Regions from separate parts of the Bradyrhizobium sp. UFLA05-112 genome, predicted to be linked through region 1. Evidence: riboswitches for the same ligand, from Rfam matches in the RefSeq annotation. Region 1 holds a riboswitch; each other region holds the start of a gene.
What was found. A riboswitch is a leader RNA that binds a small molecule or an ion and turns the genes downstream of it on or off. The one in region 1 is predicted to bind S-adenosylmethionine.

Region 1 (4,551 bases):
AAGATGGTGAAGCTGCTCGGCCGCGTCGCGGAGCTCCGCCACGTCGGCATCTTCCCGCGCTTCGAGGTGATGCGCGACTGGCACGAGAAGCAGGCCATTCCGGTCGAGAGTTTTGTGATCTCCGACGGCCTGCACATGAATGATTGGGGCTACGCCTGCTTCGCGCAGCTCCTCGGCGACGACATCATCCGCTCCGTCGGCCAGATCAAGTTAGGGGTCAACGTGCCTGCGGACGTGCGGACCTATCGGCCGATGTAGCTCGGCTGCTGTAGCGATTGTAGGGTGGGTTAGCGAAGCGTAACCCACCACTTCTCTCGACGAGTGGAGAGCAAAGAGGTGGGTTACGCCTTCGGCTAACCCACCCTACTTTTCCGAAAGCGTGGCTACCTTACGCCTTCTCCAGCGCCGCGGTGAGATCCTCGATCAGATCGTCGGCATGCTCGAGCCCCGCCGAGAAGCGGATAAAGCCTTCGCTGATGCCGAGCGCAGCGCGGTCTTCCGGCTTCAGGCGCTGATGGGTCGTGGTCGCCGGATGCGTCACCAGGCTCTTGGCGTCGCCGAGATTGTTGGAAATCTTGGCGAGCTTCAGCGCATTGAGCACGCGGAATGCGGCCTGCTTGCCGCCCTTGACCTCGAACCCGACCAGCGTCGAGCCGCCGCGCATCTGCTTCTTCACGAGAGCTGCCTGCGGATGATCGGCGCGGCCGGGATAGACCAGACGCGAAATTTTTGGATGGCTGGCGAGCACCTCGGCAACGCGGGCCGCGGTGTCGGTCTGTGCGCGCACGCGCACGCCGAGCGTCTCCAGCCCCTTGAGCAGGACCCAGGCGTTGAACGGCGAGATCGACGGCCCGGTCTGGCGCATGAAGTTGTGGATGTGCTCGGCGGTGAACGCTTCGGACGACAGGATGACGCCCCCCAGACACCGGCCCTGGCCATCGATGTGCTTGGTCGCGGAATAGACCACGACATCGGCACCGAGCGCGAGCGGGCTCTGCCAGATCGGCGTCGCGAACACGTTGTCGACCACGAGCCGCGCGCCGCCTTTGTGTGCGATTTCTGCGATGGCGGGAATGTCGAGCACGTCGAGCGTCGGATTGGTCGGGCTTTCCAGGAAGAAGGTCTTGGTGTTCGGCTTGACCGCGCGCTGCCACTGGTCGAGATCGAGACCGTCGACCAGCGTGGTCTCGATGCCGTAGCGCGGCAGCAGATCCTGCACCACGTAGAGGCACGAGCCGAACAGCGCCCTCGATGCCACAACGTGATCGCCAGCCTTCAAGGGCGCCAGGATTGCGGTCGTCACCGCGGCCATGCCGGTTGCCGCCGAGCGGGCGGCTTCGGCGCCCTCGAGCTCGATCATGCGCTGCTCGAACATCGCGATCGTCGGGTTGGAATAGCGCGAATAGATGAAGCCGGGATCCTCGCCCTTGAACCGCGCCTCGCATTCCTCGGCGCTCGCGTAGACGTAGCCCTGGGTGAGGAACAGCGCTTCGGACGTCTCGCCATATTGCGAGCGCAGGGTGCCGGAATGAACCAGCCGGGTTTCGGGACGGTAGTTGGCGGGCGACTTCGACATAGGTACCTCCGACATGACCATCGATGCGAAAATGGTCACAAAAAAACCGGCCTGGATATCTCCACTGGCCGGGATCACAGAGGTCCCCGGCCTGTTTAGCGATTTATTTAACGTGGCTGCAAGCCGGCCGGCTCAAATCACCACGGGATAAGTCATGCTCATATTCCGCCATGGCCTTTTCGTCAAGGCATCCATCGGATAGCGGTAAAAGGTTCGTTTTTCCGCATTTTTGGATGCGTTTGACCCGAGATGAGGACCACCGGTTGACGTTCACGGTCGCCGCCGACGCCAATGGTATCCTGCCCGACCGCATGATCGCGGCGATGGCGGATGATGGGCTTATCCTGCCCGCCTACGACTTCGTCGAAAGCCAGATTCAGCCGGCAAGCCTCGATTTGCGACTCGGTGATATTGCTTACCGCGTCCGCGCGAGCTTCCTGCCCGGGCCCGGCGCCACCGTCGCCGAGCGCATCGACGAGCTGAAGCTGCACGAGTTCAGCCTCACCGACGGCGCGGTGCTGGAGACCAACTGCGTCTACATCGTGCCGCTGCTCGAGAGTCTCGCGCTGCCGCCGGAGATCGTCGCGGCCGCCAATCCGAAGAGCTCGACCGGTCGGCTCGACGTCTTCACCCGCGTGATCGCCGATGGCACCCGCCGTTTCGACATGATCGGTGCGGGCTATCACGGCCCACTCTATGCCGAGATCAGCCCTAAAACGTTTCCGGTGCTGGTGAGCGAGGGCTCGCGGCTGTCGCAGGTGCGCTTCCGCACCGGCGATGCCATCCTCAGCATTGACGAGCTCGAGGCGCTGCATGCGACAGAGCGTCTCGTCGACATCGACGATGCCGATCTCACCGGCGGCGTCGCCGTCTCCGTCGATCTCTCCGGCGAAAAGGGCGGCGGCTTCGTCGGCTATCGCGCCAAGCGCCACACCGGCGTGGTCGATGTCGATCGCCGCGCCGGCTACGCGATCGAGGATTTCTGGGAGCCGATCTCGGCGCGTCCCGACGGCAGCCTCATTCTCGATCCCGGCGAGTTCTACATCCTAGCGTCCAAGGAAGCGGTGCAGGTGCCGCCGGACTACGCCGCGGAGATGGTGCCGTTCGATCCCCTGGTCGGTGAATTCCGCGTGCACTATGCCGGTTTCTTCGACCCCGGCTTCGGCTATGCGGGCGCCGGCGGGCAGGGGGCGCGCGCGGTGCTCGAGGTGCGCTCGCGCGAAGTGCCCTTCATCCTCGAGCACGGCCAGATCGTCGGCCGCCTCGTCTACGAGAAGATGCTGGCGCGGCCCGATGCCATGTACGGCCAGCGCATCGGCTCGAACTACCAGGCGCAGGGATTGAAGCTGAGCAAGCACTTTCGGGTGTAGCTGCTAGCCCACCCACCCGCCGCCGTCATGCCCCGGCTTGATGACCGGGGCATCCAGTACGCTGCGGCCTATCGACTCTATAATAGCTGCCTCTGGAATACTGGATCGCCCGAACAAGTCGGGCGATGACACCGAATGTGTGCCAGGATGTGAACCTAAATCCGAGCTGTAAGCGAGGTGGCGACATGACAGATCAATCCGACCTCGACACAAGAATTCTGGAAGACGCCGCGGATGCGCTGATCTATTCGGATCGCTCGGGCACGATCGTCCGATGGAATCGTGCATCGAGCGCGCTGTTCGGGTTCTCCGCGCAAGAAGCGCTCGGCCAGAACCTCGACCTGATCGTTCCCGAACATTTGCGCGCCGCGCACTGGAAGGGCTTTGAGACTGCGACGTCGAGCGGCATGATGAAGCTTGCCGGCCGTCCTACGCTGACCCGCGCACTGCACAAGAGCGGACGCAAGCTCTACATCGAGATGACGTTTGCGCTTGTCAGAGATGCCGGCGGTGCCGTGCACGGAGCGGTGGCGATGGCGCGCGACGTGACCGAAAGGGTCGAGCGCGAGCGCGCGGCCAAGGCTGCGCCGCCTCCGCAGGCTTCGTGATGCGGAATTGGCGAGGGAGCGTGCAGGGCGCCCTGCATGAGCGTCAGGTTGCCCGCCACGGATTGCAGTGACACACTCGATCAAAACGACGATCGGGAGCGAACATGGCCGCCGCTTTGGACTCCGCGCAGGAAGCCCAGTGGAAACGCTGGCGTGCCATCGCCGATCTCTACCATGCCTATTTCACCGGCCTCATCCTCACCGTGGTGACGCGGCGCGGCACTGCGGATGCCGCGGAATTCGTCTTCCGCGTGTTTCGCCGCCAGCAGCAGGAGCGTTTCCTGCCCGGGCTCGACAAGCTCGGGCTGCGCCATCTGCCGCCGGCGGTCGCGGCCGCGCAATACCACTATCTCTCCAACTGGATCGGCGGCGTGCGTGTCGAATACATGTATGAGAGCGATCGCAAGGCCTGGATCCGCTATCCGCCGCCGCGCTGGATCTGGAAGGGCCCCGCGATATGCGGCATTCCCGGCGAAGTGTCGCGCGCGATGCTGCGCGGCTGGCACGCCAACAATGGCGTCGTGCTCGGTGACCTCAGGCTCGGTTTCGTCTGCACCAAGCAGAGCGTCGATGGTCAGGACGGGCTCGAAGGTTACTACTACGAACATGATCACCCGCTCGAACTCGACCAGCGCCTGGTATTCGCGCGTCATCTCGAAGCACCGCTGTTCGATGCGAACAACGCGCCGGCGCTGCCGGTTGCGAGTTGGCCAAAGCCGCGACTGGAAAAGGCCTATCGCAACTACGCGATGGAATATGTCCGCACGGCCGCGCCCGTGATGGTGCAGTTGTTCGATCCTGGGGATGCCGGATATCTGCTGCATCTGACGGGCAAGCTGATCGGCATGCAGAGTTTCGACGAGGTCGCGGCGGCGCTGGGGATGAGCCGCGGCGGCGCGAAAGAGTTTGCATCTTTCCTCAACGCGCTGCTCGCCGCGCAGGACGATGCGGCCGATCTTGCGGGATCCGAAGGCGGCTTCGAGATCCGTCAGCAGAG
Region 2 (4,551 bases), on a different contig from region 1:
CTGCTGATGCGCGGTGTCCTCGATCGCGGCGACCGCGGCATACATCGCCGGCGTCGAGACGTTGAACGGACCGCGGATGCGATTGACGGCGTCGATGATATGCGCCGGACCGAACATCCACCCGACGCGCAGCGCGGCGAGCCCGTGGATCTTGGAGAAGGTGTGGGTAACGACCGTGTTCTCAGTGGTCGCGACCAGCTCGATCCCCATTTCGTAGTCGTTGCGAGACACATAGTCGCAATAGGCGGCATCCAGCACCAGCAGCACGTGCGACGGCAGGCCGGCGCGCAGGCGCTTGACCTCGTCGAATGGCAGATAGGTGCCGGTCGGGTTGTTCGGGTTGGCGAGCCAGACGAGTTTGGTGCGCGGCGTCACCGCCTTCAGGATCGCGTCGACGTCGGCGGTGAAATTCGCCTCCGCCGCCACGATGTTCCTGGCACCGTTCGCCATGGTCGCGATCGGGTAGACGAGGAAGCCGTGGGTGGTGGAGATCGCTTCATCGCCCTGGCTGAGATAGGTGTGCGCGAGAAGATTGAGGATCTCGTCCGAGCCGGCGCCGCAGATGATGCGGTCGGGATCGAGGCCATAGCTGCGGCCGATCGCTTCGCGCAGCACGCGCGAGGTGCCTTCCGGATAGTCCTCCAGATGCGTCGCCACATGCGTGAAGGCCTCGATCGCCTTGGGCGAGGGTCCGAACGGCGTCTCGTTCGCCGACAGCTTGAACACCTTGCGGCCCGGCTCCGGCACCGGGCTCTTGCCGGGCGTATAGGGCGCAATATCGAGAATGCCGGGATTCGGCACGGGGCGGGACATCGTCTACTCCGGAAGGATGCGGGGCGGCCTTAAGCCTTCACATCAGATTTGGTCGACCCGTTCGGGGGCACCGTATAGCGCGTTGCATGGCCGCCGACGAGAGCCGACGAGCGGACCGAGGCGCCGGCCCGGATCAGGGCCATTTTAATTTTTTCGAAGCCGATGCCGGTCTCCGACACCAGCAGCGCAGCGCCGTCGAAGGCGGTATCGGGCACCGCGACGATGTCGGCGAGCGGCGCCAGCGCCCTCGCCGTGTCGGCGTTCCAGCCGGACACGCGCACGCTCCAGGTCTGGACCTCCGTGACCATGGCGTCGTCGGCAACCCGCGAGATCACGAAGACGGGCAGCGCGGCCGGATGGTCGGCGCGCTCGAGGAACGGCAGCCGCGCGATGATTTTCGGCGCGCCCTCGGCCTCGAGCTCGCTCCACCATGGCGTGCGGCTCGAGATCGCCGAGACCAGGGCCAGATCACCCTTCGATTTCGCCAGCGCCTCGACGGCGGCCTGCGCGCTGAAATGCGGCACATAGGGCGTGGTGAAGCCGAAATGGAAGCGCGCCGAATCCCGCATCGCGGACTCGCCGACCGAAACGTCGGCATGCACCGAGAATGGCGCCTGCACGTAAGTGAAGGTCGAGATGATGACGCGCCAGATGCTCTCGATGGTGTCGAGCGGCAGGATGCCGCGATGTCGCTCGACGAGGCGGCGCATCATGCTGGCCTCGCGCGCCGGCCGGAAAGCCGAGCCGACCTCCTGCGTCTGCTTCGCCTGGATCAGGCGATCGATGATGTCGCCGCGCTGCATCAGCAGGCGATGCACTTCCTCGTCGATCGCATCGATCTCCTTGCGCAATTCCTGCAACGATGGTGGCGCGGGCGGACGTTGGGACATTTGGGCCAGAGGCTGTTGAGAGGTCTTCAAAAGCGGATCGGCCGAGGCGGACCCGCGGGCGCTATGGGTCTTGATTAGGCAGGATGGACGCCGAAAGCAAAGAGAAATGACGGTCATTTCGCCTGACTTCGCAAGGCTCCCTTTTGGTTAATCGGTACAGCGGCTTGACGAAAACCGCTCCAGCAACTAGTTTTTGCCTGTTCCGTGGTCATTTGAGCCGGCCGGCTTGCAGCCACGTTAAAAAACTCGCTAAACAGGCCGGGGACGCATCCGATCCCGGCCGAACCTATCGTTCAGGCCGGGTTTTTCATGGCCTGATGTCAGCGGCGGCTTGAGGGCCGTCGCCAACGAGGTCGATGGTCAGATGGTTGGCGTCACGTCAGTACCGAGCCCCGCGATCGCCGAAGAGCGCTCGCACGAGGCGGATCATCCGAGTTCGCAGGTTGCGTATTTCGGCGCCGAGCATCCGTTGCCGCTCGATTGCGGCATCGATCTCAGCCCGTTCCAGATCGCCTACCAGACTTATGGCGAGCTCGATGCCGAGCGCTCCAACGCCGTGCTGATCTGCCATGCGCTGACCGGCGACCAGCATGTCGCGAATATCCACCCCGTCACCGGCAAGCCCGGATGGTGGGAGACCCTGGTCGGGTCCGGCCGGCCTCTTGATCCTCAACGCTACTTCATCATCTGCGCCAACGTGATCGGCGGCTGCATGGGCTCGACGGGACCTGCCTCGCTCAATCCGGCGACGGGCAAGGTGTGGGGCCTGGATTTTCCCATCATCACCATCCCCGACATGGTGCGCGCGCAGGCGATGCTGATCGACCGTCTCGGCATCGACACGCTGTTTGCCGTGGTCGGTGGCTCGATGGGCGGCATGCAGGTGCTGCAATGGACCGCGGCCTATCCTGAGCGCGTGTTCTCCGCGCTCGCGATCGCCTGCTCGACACGGCACTCCGCGCAGAACATCGCCTTCCACGAGCTCGGCCGCCAGGCCGTCATGGCCGATCCCGACTGGCACAACGGCCGCTATACCGATCACGGCATCCATCCGCATCGCGGGCTGGCGGTGGCGCGGATGGCTGCGCACATCACCTACCTCTCCGATGCCGCGCTGCACCGCAAGTTCGGCCGGCGCATGCAAGACCGCGAGCTGCCGACGTTCTCGTTCGATGCCGATTTTCAGGTCGAGAGCTATCTGCGCTACCAGGGCTCGTCCTTCGTCGAGCGTTTCGATGCCAACAGCTATCTCTATCTGACGCGGGCCATGGACTATTTCGACATCGCCGGCGACCATGACGGCGTGCTGGCGAAGGCGTTTGCCGGCGTCAAGACACGCTTCTGCGTGGTGTCCTTTACCAGCGACTGGCTGTTCCCGACCTCGGAATCGCGTGCGCTGGTGCACGCGCTCAACGCGTCGAGCGCGCGGGTGTCGTTCGCCGAGATCGAGACCGATCGCGGCCACGACGCCTTCCTGCTCGACGTCCCCGAATTCTTCGATATCTCACGCGCCTTCCTGCAATCCGCGGGCAAGGCGCGCGGCCTCAACGGCAAGGGCGGCTAGCCATGTCTGTACAGGAAGTGCTGCCGTTGGGCGGCCTTGCGACCGAACAGTCCGGCCAGTTTCGCGCCGACCATTTGCTGGTTGCGGAGATGGTCAAACACGGCTCGAAGGTGCTCGACGTGGGCTGTGGCGAAGGCGATCTGCTGCAGCTCCTGGAAAATCGCGGCATCGACGGTCGCGGCATCGAGCTGTCGCGCGAGGGCGTCAACCGCTGCGTCGCCAAGGGGCTCGCGGTGGTGCAGGGCGACGCCGACACCGACCTCTTCAACTACCCCGACGACGCCTTCGACTACGTCATCCTGTCGCAGACGCTCCAGGCGACGCGGCAGCCGAAGGTGGTGCTGGAAAATCTCCTGCGCATCGGCCACCGCGCCATCGTGTCGTTCCCGAACTTCGGCTACTGGAAGATGCGGTTGCAACTCCTGATCGGCGGCCACATGCCGCGCACGGAGAATCTGCCGGCGACATGGTACGACACTGCCAACATCCATTTCTGCACCATCAAGGATTTCGTCCAGCTCTGCGACGAGATCGGCGTGAAGATGGAGCGCGCCGAAGCGCTAGATCTCTACGGCCGTCCGCTGCGGCTCAGGCTGCCCTGGTGGGTATGGAATCTGTTCGGCGAGCAGGGCGTGTTTCTGCTGAGCCGCGGCGGCGGGAAGTAGTAGCCTCCCGTCATTGCGAGGAGCGAAGCGACGAAGCAATCCAGAGTCTTTCCGCGGCGAGAGTCTGGATTGCTTCGCTGCGCTCGCAGTGACGGAGTATGAGGTGACGCCTTCGCATCAATTCGCCGGCACCGACCGCGGATCGCGCACCGGCCATCGGCCCGCTTCCACCAGCGTGATGAACCGCTCCACCGTCTCGTTGAACAGCGCGGGCTCTTCGAGATTGAGCACGTGACCTGACTTCGGAAACATCGCAAGCCCCGCCGCCGGCAGATGCTTCTTCAGGAACAGGCTCGGCCCGATGCACGGGTCGTCCTCGTCGCCGCAGATGATCAGCGCGGGCGTGGCGACGCGCCCGATCGCGTCCGTCATCGTGTAGATCGAGGGACGTCCGCCCTGGAAGCCGCGCATGGTGTTGGCCGAGCCCCTGGAATCGTGGCGCGCGAGTGCGGCATAGAAATCGGCGTGGCCGCGCGGGTCCTTCACGAGGAAGGGGATCCGGCTCGGCGCCTCGCGCGTGACTTTCGCGACTTCCGCGGAGCCCAGCGTTTCGAACTGCTCGGCATTGGCGCGGCACTGCTTGCGCCAGGCTTCGAGGTTGTCGAGCTCCGAGCCTGAG
Region 3 (4,551 bases), on a different contig from region 1:
ACTGATATTCGCGAAGCTGGACCGATTGACCCGCAACGTGGACCTCCTGCGGTCGCTTGTCGCAAGCGAGGTTGATTTGGTGTTCTGCGACCTGCCGAGTGTTCCTCCGGGGCCAATAGGAAAGTTTCTGCTCACTCAGATGGCCGCGGTCGCAGAGTTGGAAGCCGGTTTGATTGGCGAGCGCACCAAGATGGCATTGGCCGCCGCGAAGGCCAAAGGCATGAGGCTTGGTAACCCGAACGGCGCTCGTGCTCTGCGCGGCAAGCAGACAGGCAACGCTGAAGCAGTCGCCAAGATCAAGGAGAAGGCGGCGCGGCGTGCAATCGATCTCCAAGGTATCATCGAGAGTATCAAGCGAACGGGCGCCACGAGCGTTCGCGCTATTGCGCATGAGCTGAATCAGCAAGGCGTCAGCGCGCCCCGCGGCGGTTTGTGGCATCCGACTGCCGTGGCGCGTCTTCTCAGAGCAGCTGGCGCCTGAATGGATCGCCAGACCGCACACGATGATGCGGGCGCCCAGCCGGCAGGCCGGGGGGCTACGTCGGGATCGCATGGGTCCCATCGGGTACCTGAACCCGGCCCAATTTTTCGCGCTCAACCGTCACTTCGGTCAGCGCGAGGACTATGAGGCGACTTCGACGATCTCGACCAGAACCGGTGGCGGCGACTCAGCGCGAGTCGCTGGTGCGCTTTTAGGGGCGACCCAGGTAAACCAGCGGCGGAGTCGCAAAACGCACCGGCAGACTCCGGAAGCAATCCTGATGCAAGGTGAACAGCCATGACCCTCATCGCTACGCGCCCTCCGCTATTTTGATCGGCATGCCGAGGTCGATGAGCCGCGCTTGCAGCAGGGACAGGGAAAGCATGTCCTTCGCGTTGACGTAATGGGTGTTGTCGCCGGGATGGGATCCCACGTTGAACTCGAGGAGCGGACCGCGACCAGAGTCGCGCGCGGGGCCGAGATCGATTTTCTCTAGCAAGTGATAAGCTTTGGCGAGCGGCCCGCCTTTGGTATCGAACCAGTCCTCCCAGTAGCGCCTTTGGACTGGCTTGTTGAAATCCCCCGGTTCTATCAAGTGAGAGCAACAGATTGTCTCAATCTCTTTGTCGGTCCGGTGTGGAATGTCCTCGCTGACAAAGAATTCACGCCACGTCGGCGGGGGCGGCGCAAAGCTCCACGGGCCTAGCGTAAGTTGAAAGCCCTCGTCGGGAATTTCATGCCAGTACATGGTCTCGACCACTTGCAAAGGCGACGCCAGCAAAGGCTGGCTCGTCCTGCGGATAAAGGAGCACGCGTCGCTAACGAACGCCGCCGTCAGCAGGCTACCTGCACCGATCAGAAATCCACGTCGTGATTGCAGCATAAAAAAATCCTCCGAGATTGCACACGCATCTGGAGGACTTGCGACCTACTGTTGCCCATGCGGCCACATCGTCGTGCCACCGTTGCCGGTCTAAGGCTGGTTGGCGGGGCCATCAGGCCCTCTCAGGATGCAGACTTATAAATAGCGTGTGTGCACACCATGTCAAATTCCAGATCGCCGCGTGAGACGCTCCAGGATGGGCCAGATCGAATTGGAAAAGAGAAGAGGCCTGCGGGTCGTGCGCCTCATCATGCCGCGCGATGACTTGCTTCGCCAATCTGCGGTCTTCGTCGTATCTCCAGCATCTAGCATTTTTGGTAATTTCTCCGAGGAGTGACGGGAGGCCAAGCCGCTATAGTTTGCTAAACCACCGTTTAGAATCTGTACGGTGCGCGTTTTCGGAATCGCGGCCATTCATTTTTGCCTTATCAGAGTGTGCTGCCCGTCGGCACCTCTACCGTTCGGCGGGTAACGGTGGCTGCACTTTGCGCCGTAGTTGTTTCCTCTCAGCTAGGGTAGAATAATTCGGTGCGGTAGCGATCCCTATGCCTGCGACGAAAATGGGTTGCTGTGGAAGGATGGTCGTCTGCCGCCCTCTCGCGAGGGGCCAATGACTGTTTACGATCCTGACGTTCCGAAGACCGCCGAAGAGATCGCGCTGGAAGACACGATCGCCGATCTGGTCTATCGCTTGAAGCACACGCGCGAGGGCAGCGCCGAATACAAGTTTATCGAGCGTCAGCTCACGGGCATCTTCCACGGCAGCGAGCTTGGCGGTCTCATCATCGAAGAATACGAGATGCGCGCTGAAGTGGCTGTGCCTCGCCGCCGCCGTCAACGCCCGTAATCGGACTGGTCGGCCAGACCGCCGATCACGCCGGGCGCAAGAAGACCAGCACCGATCGCGTGAGCACACGCTCCGCCAACGGCTCTGGCTGCCCTCGCGGTGGACAGCTGTCGCCGAGGGGGTGGGCTCCCCCGGGGCGCTTAGCCGGGATTGGAGCGACCAGGGTACCGGTACCGGTTACTGTGGCATGTCTTCTACATCATTTTTTGCGAGGCACTTGAGTACTAGCAGATTTCCCATTTCGATCAGCATTTGGATATTCGAAGCAGGTCGCCATCGGAAGCTCTTAGGGATTGATAGGGAGCGGGTGAGTCAATTTGACTCACAGAAGCTCCTTGCGGAATTGCGAGATCAACGAGTCTGATACTCTGCCTATTCCAGCAAGGAGATCTCGCGTGACCGATCTCACTTACAATCTGAACGGCGGCTTCAAGCCGACAGCGAAGAGGTTCGCTGACCTCGGTGGACCGGACTTTTTCCCGACGCCGGATTGGGCAACGTTCGCATTGATCGATAATGAAAAGTTCAACGGCGAAATTTGGGAGTGCGCGTGCGGTGATGGTAGCATGTCCCGCGTCCTGGAGCAGACTGGCCAACCTGTTCGCAGTTCTGACTTGTATGATCGAGGATATGGAGAAGCCGGTGTTGACTTTCTCCGTGCAGAGCAGACGACCGACAACATCATCACCAATCCGCCCTATAATTGCGCCGAGGGTTTTGTCGCGAGCGGCGTCAAGCTGGCGAAGCGAAAGCTCGCCCTTCTCCTGCGGTTGGCCTTCTTAGAGGGCGCGAACAGAGCGAATACGATCTTTTCCAGAGTGCCACCCGCCCGCGTCTGGGTATTCAGTGAGCGCATTACCTTTTACCCAAGCGGGGTCGAGCCGAAAGGCGGTGGGACAACGGCCTATGCTTGGTTTGTTTGGGACAAAGAGGCGGAGGGGCCAACTGAACTGAGGTGGTTCAACCCCGGCTACAAAGCAAAGTATGCTCAACTACGTCACGTTCTGGTCGAACAGGATCAAGCACGAGTGCAGAACCACACGTGAGCCCAACTTCTGGAGCGCGCGCTGGGTGACTAGCCGCAGGCGCATCGAAATACGCATCCGCCGAACGGCTCTGGTCGAGGACAGCTGTCGACTTTCACACTAAGCGACCTCGCCATCTTGAGATTGATGACTGGCAGAATTTCAGCGGGCCCGCGGTTCGCGCAGTCGACTAGCGCCTGCCAACGTGTCGCGCACCTTGACGCGCCCCCCGTCTGACTTGCTGACTTGCTGACATAGAAATGGCTCTCCAGTACGGATTGCATGTTCTCAAACATCGCATGGAGATCGTCGCAATAGACCGAAGGATTGTTGCAAACGTTTTTGGAGAAACGATGCGGAACACGCATCGGACACGCCCAAGATCGGCGTATTTCCTTCAAGCTGATCTGGTTTTGATGTAGCGTGCCCCGGCTACCCAACCGTGAGGGGACATCCGGTGAGTACGATCACGGAATGGCTGGCCTCGCTCGGACTGTCGGAGTATGCGGACCGCTTTGCCGAGAACGGCATCGATATCTCCGTGCTTCCAGATCTGACTGAGCAGGATCTCAAGGACATAGGGGTTTTGCTCGGCCATCGCCGAAAAATGCTGCGCGCGATCAGCGAACTTGCTGCGCCGGGAACGCCCCCGCCGCCGCGCGGGGCTGCGCCTGAGCAGGGGCACGACGCCGAGCGGCGGCAGGTGACTGTAATGTTCACAGATCTCGTCGGTTCCACTGCGCTCTCTGCGCGCATGGACCCGGAGGAGTTGCGAGAGATTATTTCGGCGTATCAGAGATGCGTCGCCGAGACCGTGCGGCGTTTCGACGGGTTTGTGGCGAAATACATGGGTGACGGTGTCCTTGTGTATTTCGGCTACCCCAAGGCCCATGAGGACGACGCCGAGCGGGCCGTACGGGCGGGACTGGCGCTGATCACCGCGGTGACGGGGCTCCAGACCCGTGCTTCGTTGCAAACCCGCGTTGGCATTGCAACCGGTTTGGTCGTGGTCGGCGACCTGATCGGATCGGGCGAAGCCCAGGAGCGCGGCATCGTCGGCGAAACGCCGAACCTCGCCGCACGCCTCCAGACGATCGCCGAACCGAACTGCGTGGTCATTGGCGAGGGCACTCGAAAGCTGCTCGGCGATCTCTTCGAACTGCAGGATCTCGGGGCCAAGGACCTCAAGGGCCTCGCCGGACCGACACGGTCCTGGGCGGCGCTGCGGAGGAGCTCTATAGAAAGTCGTTTCGAGGCGTTGCGCTCAGGCCAGATGCCGCTCGTCGGCCGAAGCGAGGAGTTCGATTTGCTGCTC

Region 2: another riboswitch for S-adenosylmethionine. It lies ahead of metX (homoserine O-acetyltransferase MetX); the one in region 1 lies ahead of SO180_RS05020 (O-succinylhomoserine sulfhydrylase).
Region 3: another riboswitch for S-adenosylmethionine. It lies ahead of SO180_RS26640 (hypothetical protein); the one in region 1 lies ahead of SO180_RS05020 (O-succinylhomoserine sulfhydrylase).

What each region holds. Positions count from the first base shown of each region.
Region 1 covers NZ_JBANBK010000006.1:2,084-6,634, reverse strand. The annotation lists gene SO180_RS05025 (SGNH/GDSL hydrolase family protein) at 1-258, shown strand, start outside; gene SO180_RS05020 (O-succinylhomoserine sulfhydrylase) at 389-1,576, opposite strand; SAM riboswitch at 1,651-1,730, opposite strand; gene SO180_RS05015 (2'-deoxycytidine 5'-triphosphate deaminase) at 1,810-2,946, shown strand; gene SO180_RS05010 (PAS domain S-box protein) at 3,132-3,554, shown strand; gene SO180_RS05005 (hypothetical protein) at 3,659-4,551, shown strand, end outside.
Region 2 covers NZ_JBANBK010000058.1:43,538-48,088, reverse strand. The annotation lists gene hisC (histidinol-phosphate transaminase) at 1-813, opposite strand, end outside; gene SO180_RS28710 (chorismate mutase) at 843-1,703, opposite strand; SAM riboswitch at 1,898-1,977, shown strand; gene metX (homoserine O-acetyltransferase MetX) at 2,068-3,267, shown strand; gene metW (methionine biosynthesis protein MetW) at 3,270-3,932, shown strand; gene SO180_RS28695 (alpha/beta fold hydrolase) at 4,050-4,551, opposite strand, start outside.
Region 3 covers NZ_JBANBK010000051.1:57,586-62,136, forward strand. The annotation lists gene SO180_RS26635 (recombinase family protein) at 1-481, shown strand, start outside; gene SO180_RS26640 (hypothetical protein) at 792-1,364, opposite strand; SAM-I-IV-variant riboswitch at 1,402-1,500, opposite strand; gene SO180_RS26645 (hypothetical protein) at 1,930-2,211, shown strand; gene SO180_RS26650 (hypothetical protein) at 2,607-3,257, shown strand; partial or broken gene SO180_RS26655 (adenylate/guanylate cyclase domain-containing protein) at 3,694-4,551, shown strand, end outside.